4 regions of the Arthrobacter gyeryongensis genome follow, and region 3 is predicted to be linked to each of the others. Evidence: riboswitches for the same ligand, from Rfam matches in the RefSeq annotation. Region 3 holds a riboswitch; each other region holds the start of a gene.

Region 1 (4,613 bases), on a different contig from region 3:
CGGACAACGAGCGCATTGTGATTGCCGCACGCGCCCGGGAACTGAGGCGCTCGCCCGTGGTTCCCGGAGACTTCGTGGCCCTCGTCGGCGATGTGTCCGGAGCCCCGGACACCCTCGCCCGTCTCGTGCGCGTCGAGGAGCGAAAGACCCTCCTGCGACGAAGCGCCGACGACACGGATCCGATCGAACGGGCCGTTGTCGCCAACGCCGACCAGCTCGTGGTGGTGGTTGCGGCCGCCAACCCGGAGCCGCGCACCGGATTCATCGACCGCGCCTTGGTGGCAGCGTACGACGCCGGAATCGAGCCGCTGCTGCTCGTCACCAAAGCGGACGTCAAGGATCCGACGGAATTGCTCGCCAACTATGTGAGCCTTGGCTTCCCCATCATCATCAGCCGGACGGCCGACGCCGGCGCCTCCGGCATCGATGCCCGTTCAGACGACGGCCTCTCCGCCCGCCTTGATGGCGACGCCGTCGGCCAATTACGGGACTACCTCGACGGCAAGGTCACCGTTCTCCTAGGCCATTCCGGCGTCGGGAAGTCCACGATGGTGAATGCCCTCACCGGCGCCGAGCGCGCCACGGGCGGGGTCAACGCCGTGACGGGCCGGGGACGGCACACTTCGTCCTCCGCCCTCGCACTGAAGCTCAGCGATGCCCCCGGTGGCAGCTGGATCATCGATACGCCCGGCATCCGCTCCTTCGGCCTCGCCCACGTGAACCCGGACCGCATCCTGCATGCCTTCCCGGATCTGGAACCCGGAACGGAGATGTGCGAGCGAGGCTGCAAGCACGATGCCTCCGCGGTTCGATGCGGACTGGATCCCTGGGTGGCCGACGGCCACGCCGGCGAGGCAGGTCCGGCCCGCTTGGCGTCGTTGCGCCGGCTCCTCGGCGCGGACCCGCGCATGGAAGCCCAGGAGACCAAGGAATTGGGTACGGTCAACTAACTGCGCGCCTGCCGTCCTACCTCCCCGGCTCACCGGCGAATAGACGGTAGTTTGGAACCATGACCCAACCCGATTCGAGCTACAACGACGACCTGCGGCTGGCACACGTCCTGGCCGACTCCGTCGATTCCCTGACAATGGAGCGGTTCAAGGCACTGGACCTCCAGGTCGAGACCAAACCCGACCTGAGCCCCGTCACCGATGCCGACAAAGCAGCCGAGGAAGCAATCCGCGGGCAGCTCTCCCGCTCCCGCCCCCGCGACGCCGTCCTCGGGGAAGAATTCGGCAGCACGGGCCACGGCTCGAGGCGTTGGATCATCGACCCCATTGACGGGACCAAGAACTTCGTGCGTGGCGTACCCGTCTGGGCTACGCTGATCGCCCTCGTGGACGAGGGTGAGGTGGTAGTGGGACTCGTGAGCGCTCCGGCGCTCGGCAAGCGTTGGTGGGCGGCCAAGGGCTCGGGCGCCTACATGGGCCGGTCGCTCGCCGCAGCCACCCGGTTGAAGGTTTCCAACGTGTCGCGGCTCGAAGACGCCTCGCTTTCCTACTCCGAGCTTTCCGAATGGAAGCAGCACGATAAACTGGACAACTTCCTGGGCCTCGAGAACGATGTCTGGCGCAGCCGTGCGTACGGCGATTTCTGGTCGTATTGCCTCGTGGCCGAGGGCGCCGTGGACATCGCCGCCGAACCGGAACTCCAGGTCTACGACATGGCGGCTTTGGTGCCGATCGTGACGGAAGCCGGCGGGCGCTTCACGTCCTTGGACGGTGCGGATGGTCCCTTCGGCGGAAACGCCGTCGCCACCAACTCGATCCTGCACTCCGAGGTCCTCAAGAGGCTCAACCCCGAGCTCGACGACCTCCTCTAGTCCAGTCTCTCCACTGAATAAACGACGGCGGACGCCCCCTTTTGGGGGTGTCCGCTGTTTTTTCTTCGGCAGAAGGCACCTTTTTCCCGCGGTGTAATAATCCGCTTAACAATCGCCGGTCACATTGGAATGAGCCTTGCCGGTGTCCTACGCTCTTTACAGGTCACGAGTGCCAGCGCGAAACCCCGGTTTGCTGGCCGGCAACCCTCCATCGCGGCGGGGTGCCCCGGGTGACGACCCGGCCGGTCCGGAACGGATGCGGCAAGCGCGGACCCCCTGCACGCAGGGGTCCCTCTTGAGTGAGGTCCCATGAGCACAGCCACATTTACTTCCGCGGCTCTTTCGCTGAACAACGAATCTGCGCAGCACCGCGGTGAAACCCTCCCCCGGGCATCGCGTCCACTCGCCGCGGTCACCGGCGCGGAGTTGCAGGCACCCTTGATCCAGGGCGGCCACATCCGCTACGCCAACCTTGACTACGGCGCTTCCGCACCTGCCCTGACGGTGGTTTCCGCATACCTCAACGAGATCCTGCCGTACTACGCGAGCGTCCACCGCGGCGCAGGCTATGCTTCCCAAATCAGCACCTCGGTCTATGAAAACGCCCGCAACATCGTCCGTGACTTCGTTGGCGGGCGGCCGGACGATTCGGTCATTTTCACGCGCAACACCACCGATTCCCTCAATCTACTGGCCGGCTGCCTGCCGGTTGAGGACGGTCGACAAATTGGCGAAGTCCTTTACCTGGACATCGAGCACCACGCCAACCTCCTCCCGTGGCAAAGTGTCCCCCACCGCAGCATCGTTGCCGCGGGAACGTTGTCCGAGACCGTCGCCAATGTCCGCACAGCGCTCTCCCACGGCGGCGTCAGCCTTCTGGCTGTCACCGGCGCGTCAAACGTGACCGGCGAAATCCTGCCCATCAAGGAACTCGCTGCCTTGGCCCACGAATTCGGGGCGCGGATTGTGGTGGACGCGGCGCAACTCGCCCCGCACCGCAGAATCGACATCGCCGCAGCGGATGTCGACTACTTGGTTTTCTCGGGGCACAAGCTTTATGCACCGTTCGGCGCAGGTGTCCTGGTGGGCCGTCCCGACTGGCTCGACGCCGGCACACCGCACCTGGCCGGAGGCGGCGCCGTCCGCGAAGCGCGCCTCGATTCCGTCAGCTGGGCCACAGGACCGGCCAGGCACGAAGGCGGCTCGCCGAACGTACTCGGCGCGGCCACACTCGCCCGGGCCACGCAGGTCATCGCCAGCCTCGACCACGATGAATGGCACGCCCACGAGGCAGCCATCCGATCACATCTGGTCGAGGGCCTCAAGCAAATCGACGGCGTGACCGTGCACCAGATCTTCAGCGACACGGATCCCCAGGACACCATCGGCGTCGTGAACTTCTCGCTCCAGGGCTACGACGCCGGACTTGTGGCTGCCTATCTTGCGGCCGAGCACGGCATTGGCCTGCGCGACGGACGCTTTTGCGCCCACCCGCTCCTCAAGCGCCTCGGTCTACCCTCCGGATCACTTCGAGCCAGTTTCGGCGTGGGCTCGCGCTTGGAAGACGCCACCCGGCTCATTGCGGGCATCCAGGCGCTCAAGAGCAACGGCCTCGGCTGGGACTACGTGGTGGATGCCGGCCGCTGGGTGCCGGCGAACGACCACCGCAGCTACCCGGAGTGGGCTCCCAACACTCCCGGGACCGCGGGAGCCGCTCCCTGCAGCACCGACTGATTGCGGTAGATTCGTAGGGTATTTTTCCTGTCCTACGAAGGAGTTCCTGCGTGGCCCCGCGACCCAAAGGCACGTCAGCCGGCCCCAAGCTCTATGAGGAACGGCGCCTTGAGCTCGGCCGGAGTTTCCAGGACGGCGGGGAACACTATGACCGTGTGCGGCCCGGCTACCCTGCGGACTCGGCTGACTGGCTGCTACCGGAGGGCGCGCGGGACGCGGCAGACATCGGCGCCGGCACCGGAAAGTTCACCGATCTTCTGGTCGAGCGTGGGCTGGCGGTGTCCGCGGTGGACCCCTCCACGGACATGCTCACGCAACTGCGCAAAACGTATCCACACGTTATCGCCCTGGAGGGTACGGCCGAGGCAACTGGACTGGCGGACTCAGCATTCGACGTCGTCAGCGCTGCCCAGGCCTGGCACTGGTGCGATCCCTTCGCCGCCAGCACCGAGATCGCCCGGATCCTTCGGCCCCAGGGCGTCATCGGCTTGATCTGGAACCAACTGGACACGTCAGTGCCCTGGGTCCATCGCTTGTCCCGCATCATGCATGCCGGCGACGTCCACAAACCGGACTTCCGGCCTGTGGTGGGCCCGGAGTTCGCCGGCCTCGAAAGCCACGTGACGCGTTGGGAGGATCCGGTGACGCCGGCGGACATCCTCGAACTCGTGAAGTCGCGCAGCTACTACCTGAGGGCGGACGACGCCACCCGGGCCAAGGTCATGGGCAACCTCCGGTGGTACCTCTTCGAACATCTGGGCCATGCCGAGGGCGAGGTCATCCCGTTGCCCTATCTCACGCTGAGCTGGCGGGCGCGGAAAGTCTGATGCCGCCGGTTCACGATAGGCTTGGAACCGTGAAGACCAGTGCGCCCTCCTCCTCGATCGAGGACTACGTCAAGGTCATCTACTCCTTTACGGAGTGGCAGGACAAACCCATCACGTCCTCACAGCTCGCGCAGCGGCTCGGTGTCGCCAATTCCTCCGTCTCGGAGATGGTCCGCAAGCTCAAGGACCAAGGCCTGGTTGACCATCAGCCCTACAGCGCCATTACTTTG
Region 2 (4,613 bases), on a different contig from region 3:
GAACTGCTGGACTTCGGAACGTTCCGCCCGGAGCCCGCCGCGGACGTCGTCTGGTCGTTGGTGGAGTACTTGGAACCTGTGCTCGCCGAGCAGGGCGAATTCGACTTGGTCCAAGCCGGCGTGGCGGCCATCCTGAGCCGCGGCAACGGCGCCATCGAACAGCGTGGTGTTGCCGGCCGCTGGAGCGAGACCAACGGGGGCACGCCCGACGCCGCCGGGCTGGCCGCCGTCGTCGAGCACGCCGTTCAGATCACGATGCGCTCGGAGAGGGACGAGAGCGACACCAAGCCGCAGCCCGTCCTCACCTGGGTGCGCCAGGACTGGCGCGAAGCGCCGGGTTAACCCGCCGGGCTAGACCTGTTTGAGGGCCCTTTCCAGGTCCCCGATGAGGTCGTCCACGTCCTCCAGCCCCACCGAAAGCCGCACGACGCCGTCGCTCAGGCCAATGGCCGCGCGGCCTTCCGGACCCATGGCGCGGTGCGTGGTGGTGGCGGGGTGGGTGATGAGGGACTTGGAGTCGCCGAGGTTGTTGGAGATGTCGATCACGGCGAGCCCGTCCAGCAGCGCGAAGGCGGCCTCTTTCGCCGATCGCCCCGCAGAGGGCAGCAGTTCAAAGGTGAGCACGGTTCCGCCGGCCTTCATTTGCTTCGCCGCGAGCTCGTATTGCGGGTGCGACTTCAGCAGGGGGTACTTGACCCAGCTGATGGCCGGCTGATCCTCAAGCCATTCGGCGATCCGCAACGCAGACGCCGAGGAGTGGTTGACGCGCAGCGCCATCGTTTCCAGGCCCTTGGTCAGGACCCAGGCGTTGAACGCGGAAAGCGACGGCCCGGTGTGCCGCATGAGCTGCTTGACGGGACCGTCGATGAATTCCTTGGCGCCCAGGATTGCTCCGCCCAGGACCCGGCCTTGGCCATCGATGTGCTTGGTGCCCGAGTAGACAATCACGTCCGCGCCGAGATCGCCGCAGCGCTGCAGCAGGGGAGTGGCGAAGACGTTGTCGACGACGACGGTAGCGCCCGCCGCGTGGGCTAGTTCGCTAACTGCTGCAATGTCCACGATTTCCTGCATGGGGTTCGACGGCGACTCGAAGAACACTGCCGTTGTCGGCTCGGACAATGCGGCACGCCACTGGTCCAGGTCCGGGCCGTCCACGAAGACGGTCTCGACGCCCCAGCGGGGCAGGATCTCGTTGAGGATCACGAAGCAGGAACCGAAGAGCGAGCGGGCGGCAACCACGCGGTCGCCGGCGGCCAGCAACGCACCGAGGGCTGTGAAGACAGCGGACATGCCCGACGCCGTCGCGAAGCACGCTTCGGTGCCTTCGAGCAGGCGGAGTCGCTCCTGGAAAGTGGCCACGGAGGGGTTGCCGTAACGGGAGTAGACGAAGCGCTCGTCCTCGCCCGTGAATGCGCGCTCTGCGGCTGCGGCCGACTCATAGACGAAGCCGGAGTTCAGGAAGACGGCCTCGGACGTTTCTTGGAAGTTGGTGCGGTCAAGACCGCCGCGGACTGCCTGGGTGTCAGGGCTCCAGCCGGCGGCGTCAGGATTGAAAGTCACTTAGATGTTCCCCAGATTCGTCGGAAGTCCACGGTTTTTCCAACCGTTCACGGTTCGCTCGCCGTAGCGGTCCGGTTCGCCCTCGAAGCCCTCCAGGACGTTGTAGGCGGTGTAGCCGGCCTGTGTTGCGGCGATCGCGGCGGCGATGGAACGCTGTCCGGAGCGGCAGAGGAAGACCAGTTCGGTGCCGTCCGCCTCCGGAGCCTGCTGCGTCAGCTCTTCGATGAAACGGGTGTTGGGAATGCCGCCGGCCAAGTTCCACTGGATGAACAAGGGATCGTTTTCCGTCGCCTTTGTGTCAGGGATCCCGATGTGTGCCCACTCTCCTTCGGTGCGGACGTCCACCAGGATGGCGCCTTGTTCCAGCTTGGCCCAGGCATCGTGCGGGCTGAGGTCGCCTGCGTAGCTCATGCGTGCCCCTCGCCGTCGAACTCTTCATCGAGCTGGTCTACCGCGTTGGCAACTGCTGCATCTGCGCTCGCGATCGCGGCGGGCAGGACGATGGCCTGGGCCACAATCACGTCCGTGCCATTGAAGGTCGCGGCCGGGCTGCCGTGCAACACGTATCCCTCCGCGAGGGCGGTGGAGATCCGCTCGCAGAAATCCTTCGTGTCAGGGCCCGTGATGAGACGGTACGAGAGTTTTTCTTCGGTGGGTTCAGGCATTGGTGCTCCTCAGTCACGCTTGCAGTTCGAAAGTGTCGATACGCCGAGTAGTCACCTGAGGCACCCCGCCGGAGAGAGGGTTGCCGACCAGCAAGTCAGGGCTTCGCGCTGGTGCTCATTACTCAAGAAGAAAATAACATCCACGACGGCGGCCTGCATCACCGGCCGTCGTCATGTTCCGTAACCGGGGGTCCTAGGCGTCGGTTTCATTCGGCAGCGGTTCAAGGCTTGCCTGGATCCGGGGTGGAATGGCGTCAAACCGCGACGCCACTCCCGTAGGGAAGTGATGGAAAGTGGAACCTTGGTGCTTCCGGATTTCCAGCAACTCGTGCACGGATATCCCGGTGGCCGTGGCGAGCGCGTGCAGCGAGAGGCTGTTGTGATGAGCCAAGGCAAAAACCACACCCGACAGGGCTTCGAAACCTTCTGTCTCGTAGATTTCCTTCACCAAGTTGGACATGCCGTTTGCATCATCGATTGATCCCGCTGACGCACCAGTCGCCATGGCCGTCAGCGACCATGCAGCAGAGTCGGGGCTGATGTAGATGCTCATGTCGATACCCTACGGACTCAGGCCCGCTTGGGGAATGGGCGATACGTTTATCTTTATGGCAGCACTCACCGACCTTGACCGTCAGCTCCTCTCCGCCCTCCGGGAGGACGGCAGGGCGTCCGTGGCGAGCCTCGCGCGTAAGCTGGGCGTCGCCAGGGCCACTGTGAATAGCCGGCTCGAGCGGCTAGTTTCCTCGGGAACCATCGTTGGTTTCACCGCGAGGGTGCGCGACGAGGTCGATCCACTTGCCATTCGCGCCATTGCGCTCATTGCCGTGGAAGGAAGATCGGCTGACAAAGTCATTCGCCAACTCAGGGGACTTCCGGAGATTTGGGCACTGCACACCACAAATGGCGGTTGGGATCTTGTGGCCGAGCTGCGCACAGAAAGCCTTAGTGACTTTGACCAGGTGTTGGGCCGGATCCGCGGCATCGAAGGGATCGTCAATAGCGAGACAAGTTTGTTGCTCAGTTCCGTCCTGCGGTAGTCGACCGCTTGAAGCACGCCAGTATCCAATGAGCATTGTGTAGAGATGTGTTCGTCATTTTGCGCAGCTTTTCAATGAAAAGTACGTACTTTGGCAATTGTGGATGCATATCGCCGCTCCGTAGCCTCGTAGCAACAGTGCTTATGAGGGAAAGGAGCGCACATGACGCGCTTTGTCGATGTCCGCAATATGGTTCGTTGGACGGCCGGGCGAGGCCCGGAGACCATCATCTCGGAGATGATTCAATACTTGGAAGACGACTTCCGGCGGTGGGAATCCTTTGACAAGACTCCGAGGGTGGCAAGTCACACGCCGTTTGGGGTCATCGAGCTGATGCCCACCAGCGACCAGGAAACATACGGCTTCAAGTATGTAAATGGACACCCTTCGAATCCAGCGCGTGGCTTCCAGACCGTGACAGCTTTCGGTGTCCTGTCCGACGTCCATAACGGTTATCCGACGTTCCTTGCGGAAATGACAGTGCTGACGGCGCTGCGAACGGCGGCTACGTCGGGGATGGTCGCGAAGAAACTCGCGCGCCCCGATTCCCGCATCATGGCGATGATCGGGACCGGAACCCAATCGGAGTTTCAGGCCCTGGCCTTCCGGGCGGCCCTGGGTATTAACAGTGTCAGGATCTGGGACACGGATCCGGCTGCGATGGAGAAATTCGTCCGGAACATGGCTCCCCTCGGCTTCGACATCACCATCGCAGACTCGGCCGCCCACGCAGTGGAGGGCGCCGACGTCGTCACCACGTGCACGGCGGACAAGGCCAATGCCACCATCCTGACGGTTGCCCAGGTCTCGCCCGGTGTTCACATCAACGCGATCGGTGGCGATTGCCCAGGGAAGACCGAACTCGACGCTGCCATCCTTGGCGTCGGCGATGTCTTCGTGGAATACGATCCCCAGACGCGGATTGAAGGCGAGATCCAACAAATGTCCGCCGAATTTCCCGTCACGGAATTCTGGCAGGTCCTGTGCGGGCACGCGCCGGGCCGCACCTCCACGGACCAGATCACGATTTTCGATTCCGTGGGCTTCGCGATCGAGGACTTCTCCGCCTTGCGGTATCTGCGCGATGCCGTTGAGGGTTCGGAATTTTTCGAGGAGATCGACCTCGTCGCGAACCCCGATGACCCCAAGGACCTCTTCGGTCTGGTGCGGGCACTTTCTCCCATCGGATCCTGAGAAGGGGAAGTCTGGTGCGTCGGCCCCAGAACCGGCGCACCAGACGTTTATCCAGCTTGCCCGGCGCAACTAGTTAACTACTGAGGCCATGGCGGCACAATAGGGTCGCCAAGCTAAATTACGCGGCCCGCTACACTCGGATTCATGGTGGGTC
Region 3 (4,613 bases):
TCGCCGTCGGCGGCGCCATCGTCCTCGTGTACTCCACGATCGGCGGTATGTGGTCCATCACCCTCGCCGACCAGGTGCAGTTCATCATCAAGACAGTGGGCATCTTCTTCCTCATGCTCCCGTTCGTCCTCAACGCTGCAGGCGGCTTCGACGGCATCCGAGCCCGCGTTGACGCCAGCTTCTTCCAGTTGGACGGCATCGGAGCGCAGACCATCATCACCTACTTCGTGGTCTACACCCTGGGCCTGCTGATCGGCCAGGACATCTGGCAGCGCGTCTTCACCGCCAAGACCCCCAAGGTGGCCCGTTGGGGCGGCGCCACTGCCGGCATCTACTGCGTCCTGTACGGCGTCGCCGGAGCTGTGATCGGCCTTGCCGCCCGCGTGGCCCTGCCCAATATCGACGTAAAGGCCCTTGGCAAGGACGTTGTCTACGCCGAGGTAGCCACCCACATCCTGCCGATCGGCATCGGCGGCCTCGTCATGGCCGCGGCAGTCGCGGCCATGATGTCCACCGCTTCCGGTGCCCTCATCGCCGCAGCCACCGTTGCCCGCGCCGACGTAGTCCCGTTCGTGGCCAGCTGGTTCGGCAAGACAATCAACACCGACGACACCGAGAACCCCGAGCACGACGTCAAGGCCAACCGGTATTGGGTCCTTGGCCTGGGCATCGTGGCCGTGTTGATCTCCATGGCGGCGCAAGACGTCGTGGTGGCCCTGACCATCGCCTACGACATCCTCGTGGGTGGACTCCTCGTTGCCATCCTGGGTGGCCTGGTCTGGAAGCGCGGCACCGGTATTGCCGCGGCCTGGTCCATGGCGGTCGGATCCGTACTGACGCTGGGCCTGCTGATCGCCTACGCCACGGGAATCATCCCCAGCGAAGACGGCGTCTACGCCAACGATCCCATCTACTGGGGCCTCGGAGCCTCGCTGCTGGTGTACGTTGTGGTCTCCCTGCTGACGCCTCCCACCGAACCCGCGGTCCGCGAGGCATGGGACCGCCGCGTTGCCGGAGCGGCCGTGGAGGAACTCCCCTTGGAAGCCCACCCGGTGGCCAGCCACTAAACTTCACAGAATCAAGTACGACGGCGGCGCCGCACCTTCTCCTTGAGGGCGCGGTGCCGCTGCCGCATGTACAGTAGGAAGAGCTTCAAGAGATGTGGTGCCAAGCTCCGACTTGCCACACGCCAACCCCATGTTCACGGGTGGTTCGGATGAAGAAGCGGCCCGGCTCGGACCAGAGACAACCGAACGGGCAAGAGCAACTCCACGGGAGAAGGCCATGCCTTTCGAAAACGGCGCCGCCGCCGACCGCACCACCCAGTCCGGCACCCTATTGTTGCCCCGGCCCCGGCGGGTGGACGAGTTCGTCCGGGTGATTCCCGGCGTCGACCTGTCCCAAGGCTCCATCACGTTCGTGGTGGACGGGAACTTGGAACGCTATTGGCATCATGAGCCGCGGCTCATCACCGAAGCACTTTCGAGAGCGGTGCAACCCGCCCGCTGGTTCCCGGCGACACGGAAACTCACCCTCACAGTGGCGGCAACCGGGCACCGGGCAGGCGTGCAGAAGCACTTCATCCTGAGCGCGTTTTAGCTACCGGGGCTTAGCAAGTCGGTTCAGCGAGCCGGGGCTATTCGATATCTTCAGCATCACGGTGTTCGTCGGCATCGAGGGCAACCGGCCGCTCGTCGTCGTCGAGAACCTCGGATTGGTCCTCCCAGTCCTCGTCCACCGCCAGGTCCTCGTTGTAGTCATAGGCGGGATCGGCCTCGACCGTGGGACGGTCGGGGTGGCGGGCGTGGGTCTCGGTGCTGTCCATGGTGCAACCTCCGTTCGACGTGCCGCTGAGCCCATCGCACAGGCATAGGAGGCAGCCGTCCAGCGCTACCCCGCCAATTCGTGGACCCTGTCCATCCATCCCAGCACTGCCCCTTGCCGCGGTCAAGGCTTCCCGGGAGCCTCCTGTTTTTGAGGCTGACCTAAATTCTCCAGTGAGGATTACCGGCCGAAAAGCCGCGGAAATTGGCGATAGAGTGGAGCCGCAATGAGGCGATGAAGCCCGCCCCAGCAACCCAGGAGTCCCGGTGCACCCGCACGCAGATCCACAGAACCCGACAGATCCAGACAACTCGCATTCACACAATCCGCAGGACTCAAGCAGTCCATCGCAAGACGTAGCTGCCCCCAAGACTCCCCCGTCGTCGTCGGACATCAAGCGCTGGCGGCAGTACTTGGCGGATGAGCGAGCCGAGGCCGCCGTTTACCGCCAACTGGCGCAGCGCCGAGACGGCGAGGAACGCGAAATCCTTTTGGCCCTCGCAGAGGCTGAAGGCCGCCACGAGGCACACTGGCTCAAGCTCCTCGGCGAACATGCCGGCATGCCGAAGGCGGCCTCGGTCCGGAGCCAAATGCTCGGCTTCCTGGCCCGGAACTTTGGATCGGTGTTCGTGTTGGCCCTCGCCCAACGGGCTGAAGGCCGCTCGCCTTACGCGAAGGATCCAGCAGCGACCCGCGCCATGGCGGCTGACGAACAGATCCACGAAGAAGTAGTCCGTGGCCTGGCGACACGCGGCCGCAACAGGTTGTCAGGCACGTTCCGCGCCGCCGTATTCGGCGCCAATGATGGCCTGGTCAGCAACCTTTCCCTCGTGATGGGCATGGCGGCCACCGGCGTTCCCGCCACCGTGGTCCTGTTCAGCGGTATCGCCGGCCTGCTGGCGGGCGCACTGTCCATGGGTGCCGGCGAGTATGTCTCGGTCCGCTCGCAACTCGAGCTCCTCAAGGCCACCCGCCCCACCCAGGCCACGCTGAGGGCCGCCCCGGCCCTGGACATTGAGCACAATGAGCTGGTCCTTGTGTATCTGGCCCGGGGCATGTCCCGCGAAGCTGCCGAACACCGGGCCGCCGAACGCATGGGCCTCTACAGCTGCGATTGCGATCCCAGCCTCTCGCTGCACCCCGAAGTGGAAGAAACCGTCAACGAGCACGAGGCCGTAGGCTCCGCCTGGGGCGCCGCGATCTCAAGCTTCTGCTTCTTCGGTTCGGGCGCCATCGTGCCCATCCTGCCGTTCATCTTCGGCATGACGGGCTTCGCGGCGCTTGCTGTGGCCGGTACGCTGGTGGGCATCGCGCTTCTGTCGACCGGCGCCGTCGTCGGCTTGTTGTCCGGAACCTCGCCGCTGACCCGCGGCCTCCGGCAGCTGGCCATCGGGCTCGGTGCGGCCGCGGCAACGTATGGGCTGGGACTCGTCTTCGGCGCAGTCATCGGTTAGTAGCGCCGGCCCGATGGGGCGCCGGCGCACGGACTTGGGGGAAGACTTGCATTCAAATTACGGGTACGACGGCGGCCCGCCGCCCAAGCGCCCCAGTACCGCTCTGGCGCTATTCCGAAACTTGATGGTGGTGGCGGTCGTCGCCGCCGTGGCCGTGCTCGTCAGTGGATTCCTCCGGGGCGACCCCGGCATCACCGGCTTGCTTCCGAACCTTGGCCCCTCCGCCCATGCCACGGCAAGCACCCCCGGGCAGGACGGGGCTCCCGGGCAGGCGCCCCAAAAAGCGGCCCGCGCGCCGGATACCCCGCCGCCTGGACTGGAGGAAGCCGGGCACCCGCTCGGCTCCCCCGCGAAGCCTGCCGTGGCCAGCAGCTCCTACAAGTTCCTGGCCACCAACGCCGACGGCACCCCCGTGGGCTACTCTCCGTGCCGGCCGCTGCACTACGTAGTCAACGCAGCCCTCGCCCCGGCCGGATCCGAGGGGCTCATCGCCGACGCCATCGCCAAGATCGCCGCCGCCACCGGCCTCAAATTCGTTGACGACGGCCCCAGCACGGAAAACCCCTCCGAGAAGCGCAAGCCCTACCAGCCCGCGCTCTACGGAGATCGTTGGGCGCCCATGCTGATTTCCTGGACCACTCCCGAAGCGGCTCCGGCGTTGGCAGGAACCGTCATCGGAACCGGCGGCAGCACCATGTACAGCTTCGGCACCGGGCCTAAGAGCTACGTCTCGGGAAGCCTGGACCTCGACGCCCCGCAAATCACGGAACTGCTGGGCGTCCCCGGGGGCGCCCATTACGTCTCCGCCGTGATTCAACACGAACTTGGCCACGTGGTGGGCCTTGACCACATAGAGGACCCCATCCAGCTCATGTACCCCGAGATCGGCGCCCCCGATGGTTTGGCAGCCGGAGACCTGAACGGGCTCTACAAACTCCACACCGCCCCGTGCCGGAGCGATCTGTAGCCCAGTCCAGGCCCTGGGCTTAGTTGGGGGCGGTTTCCAGCAAACGGGCAGGCTTGAAGCTGGCTCCTGCGCCTGGGTAGGAGGGCACCTCGATCCGGGCGTGGCTGTGGATCTCGTTGACCGTGGCCTTGGTGTGTTCGGCGATCCGCTCCAAGGTGGTCACCCACATCCCGTCCAAGGCCTTGACGCGGTCGATCAGCTGCTCCAAGGCAACGGCCTTGGATGGACGGCCGGAGATGAACGGGTGGTTGGTCAAGACGAAGCAACTGCCTTGGGCGTGGTGGGCTTCGGCTTCGAGGGTCCACATCTCCAAGACCTTGGCCGGACTCTCGATGACTCCGCTTCCGGTTACTCCCGGGTAGAACGCG
Region 4 (4,613 bases), on a different contig from region 3:
TGTGGTCAGCAAGGGGGATGATCATGTTCCGGGTACCGAAGCGCGGATGCACTCCGCCCCGGACTGCGTCCACTCCCAATGCTGCGGAAATTCGCTCGGTGGTGGCCAAGAGGCCATCTCGTTCACAAGCGTAAGAGACGTGATCCATGCGCATGGCTTCATCTTGGCACTTTGTGATGGAGCTCTCAGCTAAGTCAAGCCTAACCAAGGTGGGATGTATCGAAAAGGCAGCTCAGAGTCACTTCAGGACGCGCCGGGACCGAAAACTACCGTGTTCGTCACAAAGCTTCCGGAGCCCGCAACACCGTCCCTAGACTGGCGGCAACCGAACGCCGGCAGGCGGAATACTTCAACCCGGCAGGTTGAAGCACGGCAAGAGCCCCGACAACCAGGAGTCCGCATGTCCCAAGGATGGTCATTCGAAACGCGCCAGATCCACGCCGGCCAGGAGCCGGACGCCGCCACCGGCGCCCGGGCACTTCCCATCTACCAGACCACTTCGTTCGTCTTTCCCAGCGCGGAAAGCGCGGCCAACCGCTTTGCGCTGGCCGAGCTGGCACCCATCTACACCCGGATCGGCAACCCCACGCAGGATGCGGTGGAACAGCGCATAGCGAGCCTGGAGGGTGGACTCGCGGCACTCCTGCTGAGCTCCGGCCAGGCCGCGGAAACGTTCGCTATCCTCAACGTCGCCGAGGCTGGCGACCACCTGGTCGCCAGCCCGAGCCTCTACGGTGGCACCTACAACCTGCTGGCGCACACGCTGAAGAAATTCGGAATCTCGGTCACCTTCGTCGAGGACCCGGACAACCTCGACCACTGGCGCGACGCCGTGCAGCCGAACACCAAGCTGTTCTTCGCCGAAGTCGTCTCCAACCCCCGCCAGGACGTTTTGGACATCGAGGGCGTCTCCCGCATCGCGCACGAAGCCGGAGTCCCGCTCGTCGTGGACAACACCCTCGCCACGCCCTACCTGATCCGGCCCATCGAGTGGGGCGCGGACATTGTGGTGCATTCGGCCACCAAGTACCTTGGAGGGCACGGATCCGCCATTGCCGGCGTCATTGTGGACTCCGGCAAGTTCGATTTCGGCAAGGACCCCGAGCGGTTCCCCAACTTCAACACTCCGGACCCCAGCTACAACGGCCTGGTCTATGCCCGCGACCTCGGCAAGGACGGTGCCCTCGGCGCGAACCTCTCCTACATCCTCAAGGCCCGGGTCCAGCTCCTGCGGGACCTCGGCTCGGCAGTGTCCCCGTTCAACGCTTTCCTCATCTCCCAAGGAATCGAAACCCTCAGCCTGCGGGTGGAACGCCACGTGGACAACGCCACCAAAGTGGCGCAATGGCTCGAAGGGTGCGACGACGTCGAATCGGTCGCGTACGCGGGGCTGCCTTCCAGTCCGTGGTTCGAACGCGGGCGGAAGTACGGACCCCGCGGCACCGGCGCGGTGGTGTCCTTCACCATCCGCGGCGGGATCGACGCCGGCAAACGCTTCGTGGACGCCCTGGAACTGCATTCGCACGTGGCAAACATCGGCGACGTCCGATCCTTGGTCATCCACCCCGCGTCCACGACACACAGCCAGCTGACCCCCGAACAGCAGGCCGTGGCCGGAGTGACCCCGGGCCTGGTACGGCTGTCCGTCGGGATCGAGCACATCGACGACATCCTCGCGGACCTCGAGTCAGGATTCCGGGCGGCGAAGGGCAGCTAGTACCGCTCCGGATGGTGCAAGAGGCCGGCGGGCGGAATCTTCGTCGGCTGGCCTCCTAGGTCCCTTCTTCGTGAACAAAACACGGTCAAGTGTCACAAAGGTGTCATAATCTTCGTCAGAAGGGGTCCGGTTTTCCTAGACTCTTCCTATAGGTCATGAGTGCCAGCGACAGCCCCGGCTTGCTGGCCGGCAACCCTCCAATCGCGGCGGGGTGCCCCGGGTGAAGACCTGGCCCTTCGCTGTGTTGGCGGCGGGCAAGCGCGATGTGAGGTGTCAACGAATGACAATTGCTGCAACAGCCATACCCCTTTCCGGTACCCAGGACGGAACCGTCAAGTATGTTTCCGTGGGCGGGCTCGAACTCGAGGCCGGAGGTTTCCTGCCGGAGGTCCTCCTTGCGTACGAAACATGGGGGCGGCTCAACGCCGACGCTTCCAACGCTGTCCTGGTGGAACACGCCCTGACAGGCAGCACCCATGTGGCCCGCGGCGAGAGCGACGAAGAAGGCTGGTGGGAGCAACTCGTCGGCCCCGGCGCCACCATCGACACGGATCGCTACTTCGTGGTCTCCGTCAACATCGTGGGAGGCTGTTACGGCAGCACCGGGCCGTCGTCGAGCGCTCCTGACGGCAAGCCGTGGGGCTCCCGCTTCCCGCTCGTGACCCTGCGGGACAGCACCGTAGCCGAAGCCCGGCTGGCCGACGCTTTGGGGATCCACAGCTGGCATACCGTCGTAGGTGGGTCCATGGGCGGTGCACGCGCACTGGAATGGGCCGTCAGCTATCCGGACCGCGTCAAGCGATGCGCCGTGATTTCGATCGGGGCGTACAGCACTGCCGAACAGATCGCGTTCGCGCAGGCCCAGACGCTCGCCATCCGGCAGGACGCCGACTTCAACGGCGGCGACTACTATGGCCAGGCCGCGCCCGAGGCAGGGCTGGCCCTTGCCCGGCGGATCGCCCACATCACCTATCGTTCAGCGGATGAACTGGACTTCCGCTTCGGCCGGAACGCCCAAGGCGGCGAGGCACCCCTTCGGGCTGCGGCATTAGGGGACCGGGGCCGCTACCAGGTGGAAAGCTACCTGGACCACCAGGGACGCAAGCTGGTCCAGCGCTTCGACGCCAACAGCTACATCGCCATCACCGAGGCCCTCATGAGCCACGACATCACCCGCGGCCGCGGCTCATTGGAGGATGCGCTGTCCGTGGCTACAGCGAAGTTCTTCGTTGCCTCGGTGGACTCGGACCGGCTCTACTTCCCGGAACAATCGCACGAGCTGGCCAAGGCCTTGCCCGGAGGAGTCCCCGTTCATGTGATCGAGGCGCCGATCGGGCACGACGGTTTCCTCACCGAGATCGGCCAGCTCGGCCCCCAGCTGCGCGAAGCCTTCTTCGGCTGAATCAGCCGTTCATGATCTCCTGGCGGAGCTTCATGTAATCCTCCATGGCGATTTTCCCGTCGCTGTACTCCTGGTCCAGTTCGGCCAGTTTCCGTGCCCGGTAGCCTTGGGGCGCGCTGTTCGGCTGGGTCGCGCTGTTCGCTTGCGGAGCAGCCGACGACGGCGGAGCGGCCTGCGGTACGGGCGTCGCCACCGGGGGTTGCGGCTCAGCCGGGAAGATTACCGGGGGCAGCTCCGGGTATCCGACGGGGTAGTTCCGTGGAGGATAGGGCTGAGCGGGGTAATTCTGCGGAGGGAAGTCCCGGAGCCTGCGTTGGCGCGATCGGTTGTACATGCGGATCCCCATCGGAATCAGCCAAGAGCAGACGATGATCCAGAAGATCAAATTGTTCACGGTAGAGGCCTCCTAGGTCTTTCACCAGCTTAGCCCCGCTCCCTGTGACCCGCCCTGTGGTTCCCGCTCAACTCCGGGGCAGGAAGGTGTCGGCAGGGCCGAAGACGGGTCCCGGCGTCGGGCGTTTCGGCAGGATGCCGTCGCCGGAGGACTGGTGCCGGATCCGGCGGATGACCCAGGGGACAAAATACTCACGTGCCCATACGAGGTCGCCCGAGCGGGCTTCGCGCCAACTGCGCTGGGGGAGCGGCTTGGGGAACAGCGGCTCGAGGTTGTGCGGCACATTGAGTGAGTCGAGGACCATCGCGGCGATGGTGTGGTGGCCGAGCGGAGAGAAATGCAGGCGGTCTTCGTCCCACATCTGGGAGTTGGAGAGTTGGCGAAGGGACCACATATCAGCGATCACGGCATCGTGGCGGGCGGCGACCGTGCGGAGGTTTTCGTTGTAGATGGCCACCTTGCCGCGGATCCGGCCGAGTACTGAGGACACGGTGTCCGGGCCGTTGAAGAGAACCACGGTGGCGCCTTCGGAGCCCAGGGTCTGTACGGCGGCATCGAGTTTCTCGGCCAGGGTGTCGGGATCGCCGCCGGGGCGGATGAGGTCGTTGCCGCCTGCGGAGATGCTCACGAGGTCCGGCTTGAGGTCCATGCACGGGCCAAGTTGTCCGTCGAGGATCTGCTGGAGCAGCCGCCCGCGGATGGCCAGGTTGGCGTAGGCGAAATCCCGGTGCCCCCGGCTCAGTTCCTCGGCTACGCGGTCGGCCCAGCCGCGATGTCCCCCGGGATTGTTGGGCTCAGGGTCGCCGATGCCTTCGGTAAAGGAATCACCCAATGCCACGTAGCGGGTCCACGGATGAATCCGTTCGTCCGGCTTTGGCCCCACCGTGGAATCAGTGTCACTCACGTCGATATCCTGCCTCTCGCTGCAACGCTACGCGCCCGTAGCTTGTTACTCATGGGTAACTGCAAGAATAGTCCCATGAGTCAAGCTTCCGCCTTTCCCGCCCCGGTCGTTTTGTGGTCCCACGAAGAGGAGGAACGGGCTGGCAAGCCATTGCTGGTCCTGTTGCACGGTTACGGATCCAACGAGCAAGACCTTT

The links. Region 3 has a riboswitch for S-adenosylmethionine ahead of ABEA18_RS03065 (hypothetical protein). Riboswitches for the same ligand answer to the same signal wherever they lie in the genome.
Region 1: it holds a riboswitch for S-adenosylmethionine, as region 3 does, so the genes downstream of both, ABEA18_RS21935 (aminotransferase class V-fold PLP-dependent enzyme) here and ABEA18_RS03065 (hypothetical protein) in region 3, are expected to answer to the same signal.
Region 2: it holds a riboswitch for S-adenosylmethionine, as region 3 does, so the genes downstream of both, ABEA18_RS06465 (DUF1737 domain-containing protein) here and ABEA18_RS03065 (hypothetical protein) in region 3, are expected to answer to the same signal.
Region 4: it holds a riboswitch for S-adenosylmethionine, as region 3 does, so the genes downstream of both, metX (homoserine O-acetyltransferase MetX) here and ABEA18_RS03065 (hypothetical protein) in region 3, are expected to answer to the same signal.

Annotation. Positions count from the first base shown of each region.
Region 1 is NZ_BAABKK010000034.1:2,820-7,432, reverse strand. It holds gene rsgA (ribosome small subunit-dependent GTPase A) at 1-950, shown strand, start outside; gene hisN (histidinol-phosphatase) at 1,010-1,822, shown strand; SAM riboswitch class IV at 1,984-2,096, shown strand; gene ABEA18_RS21935 (aminotransferase class V-fold PLP-dependent enzyme) at 2,132-3,556, shown strand; gene ABEA18_RS21930 (class I SAM-dependent methyltransferase) at 3,607-4,383, shown strand; gene ABEA18_RS21925 (metal-dependent transcriptional regulator) at 4,413-4,613, shown strand, end outside.
Region 2 is NZ_BAABKK010000009.1:117,832-122,444, reverse strand. It holds gene ABEA18_RS06480 (glutamate--cysteine ligase 2) at 1-342, shown strand, start outside; gene ABEA18_RS06475 (O-succinylhomoserine sulfhydrylase) at 352-1,560, opposite strand; gene ABEA18_RS06470 (rhodanese-like domain-containing protein) at 1,561-1,971, opposite strand; gene ABEA18_RS06465 (DUF1737 domain-containing protein) at 1,968-2,225, opposite strand; SAM riboswitch class IV at 2,236-2,348, opposite strand; gene ABEA18_RS06460 (hypothetical protein) at 2,419-2,778, opposite strand; gene ABEA18_RS06455 (Lrp/AsnC family transcriptional regulator) at 2,834-3,265, shown strand; gene ABEA18_RS06450 (ornithine cyclodeaminase) at 3,428-4,459, shown strand; gene ABEA18_RS06445 (hypothetical protein) at 4,604-4,613, shown strand, end outside.
Region 3 is NZ_BAABKK010000004.1:129,461-134,073, forward strand. It holds gene ABEA18_RS03060 (sodium:solute symporter family protein) at 1-1,067, shown strand, start outside; SAM riboswitch class IV at 1,151-1,270, shown strand; gene ABEA18_RS03065 (hypothetical protein) at 1,285-1,599, shown strand; gene ABEA18_RS03070 (hypothetical protein) at 1,637-1,825, opposite strand; gene ABEA18_RS03075 (VIT1/CCC1 transporter family protein) at 2,091-3,278, shown strand; gene ABEA18_RS03080 (matrixin family metalloprotease) at 3,403-4,245, shown strand; gene ABEA18_RS03085 (polysaccharide deacetylase family protein) at 4,265-4,613, opposite strand, start outside.
Region 4 is NZ_BAABKK010000015.1:134,348-138,960, forward strand. It holds gene ABEA18_RS12300 (VOC family protein) at 1-154, opposite strand, end outside; gene ABEA18_RS12305 (bifunctional o-acetylhomoserine/o-acetylserine sulfhydrylase) at 401-1,717, shown strand; SAM riboswitch class IV at 1,869-1,984, shown strand; gene metX (homoserine O-acetyltransferase MetX) at 1,998-3,119, shown strand; gene ABEA18_RS12315 (hypothetical protein) at 3,121-3,513, opposite strand; gene ABEA18_RS12320 (SGNH/GDSL hydrolase family protein) at 3,581-4,417, opposite strand; gene ABEA18_RS12325 (alpha/beta hydrolase) at 4,493-4,613, shown strand, end outside.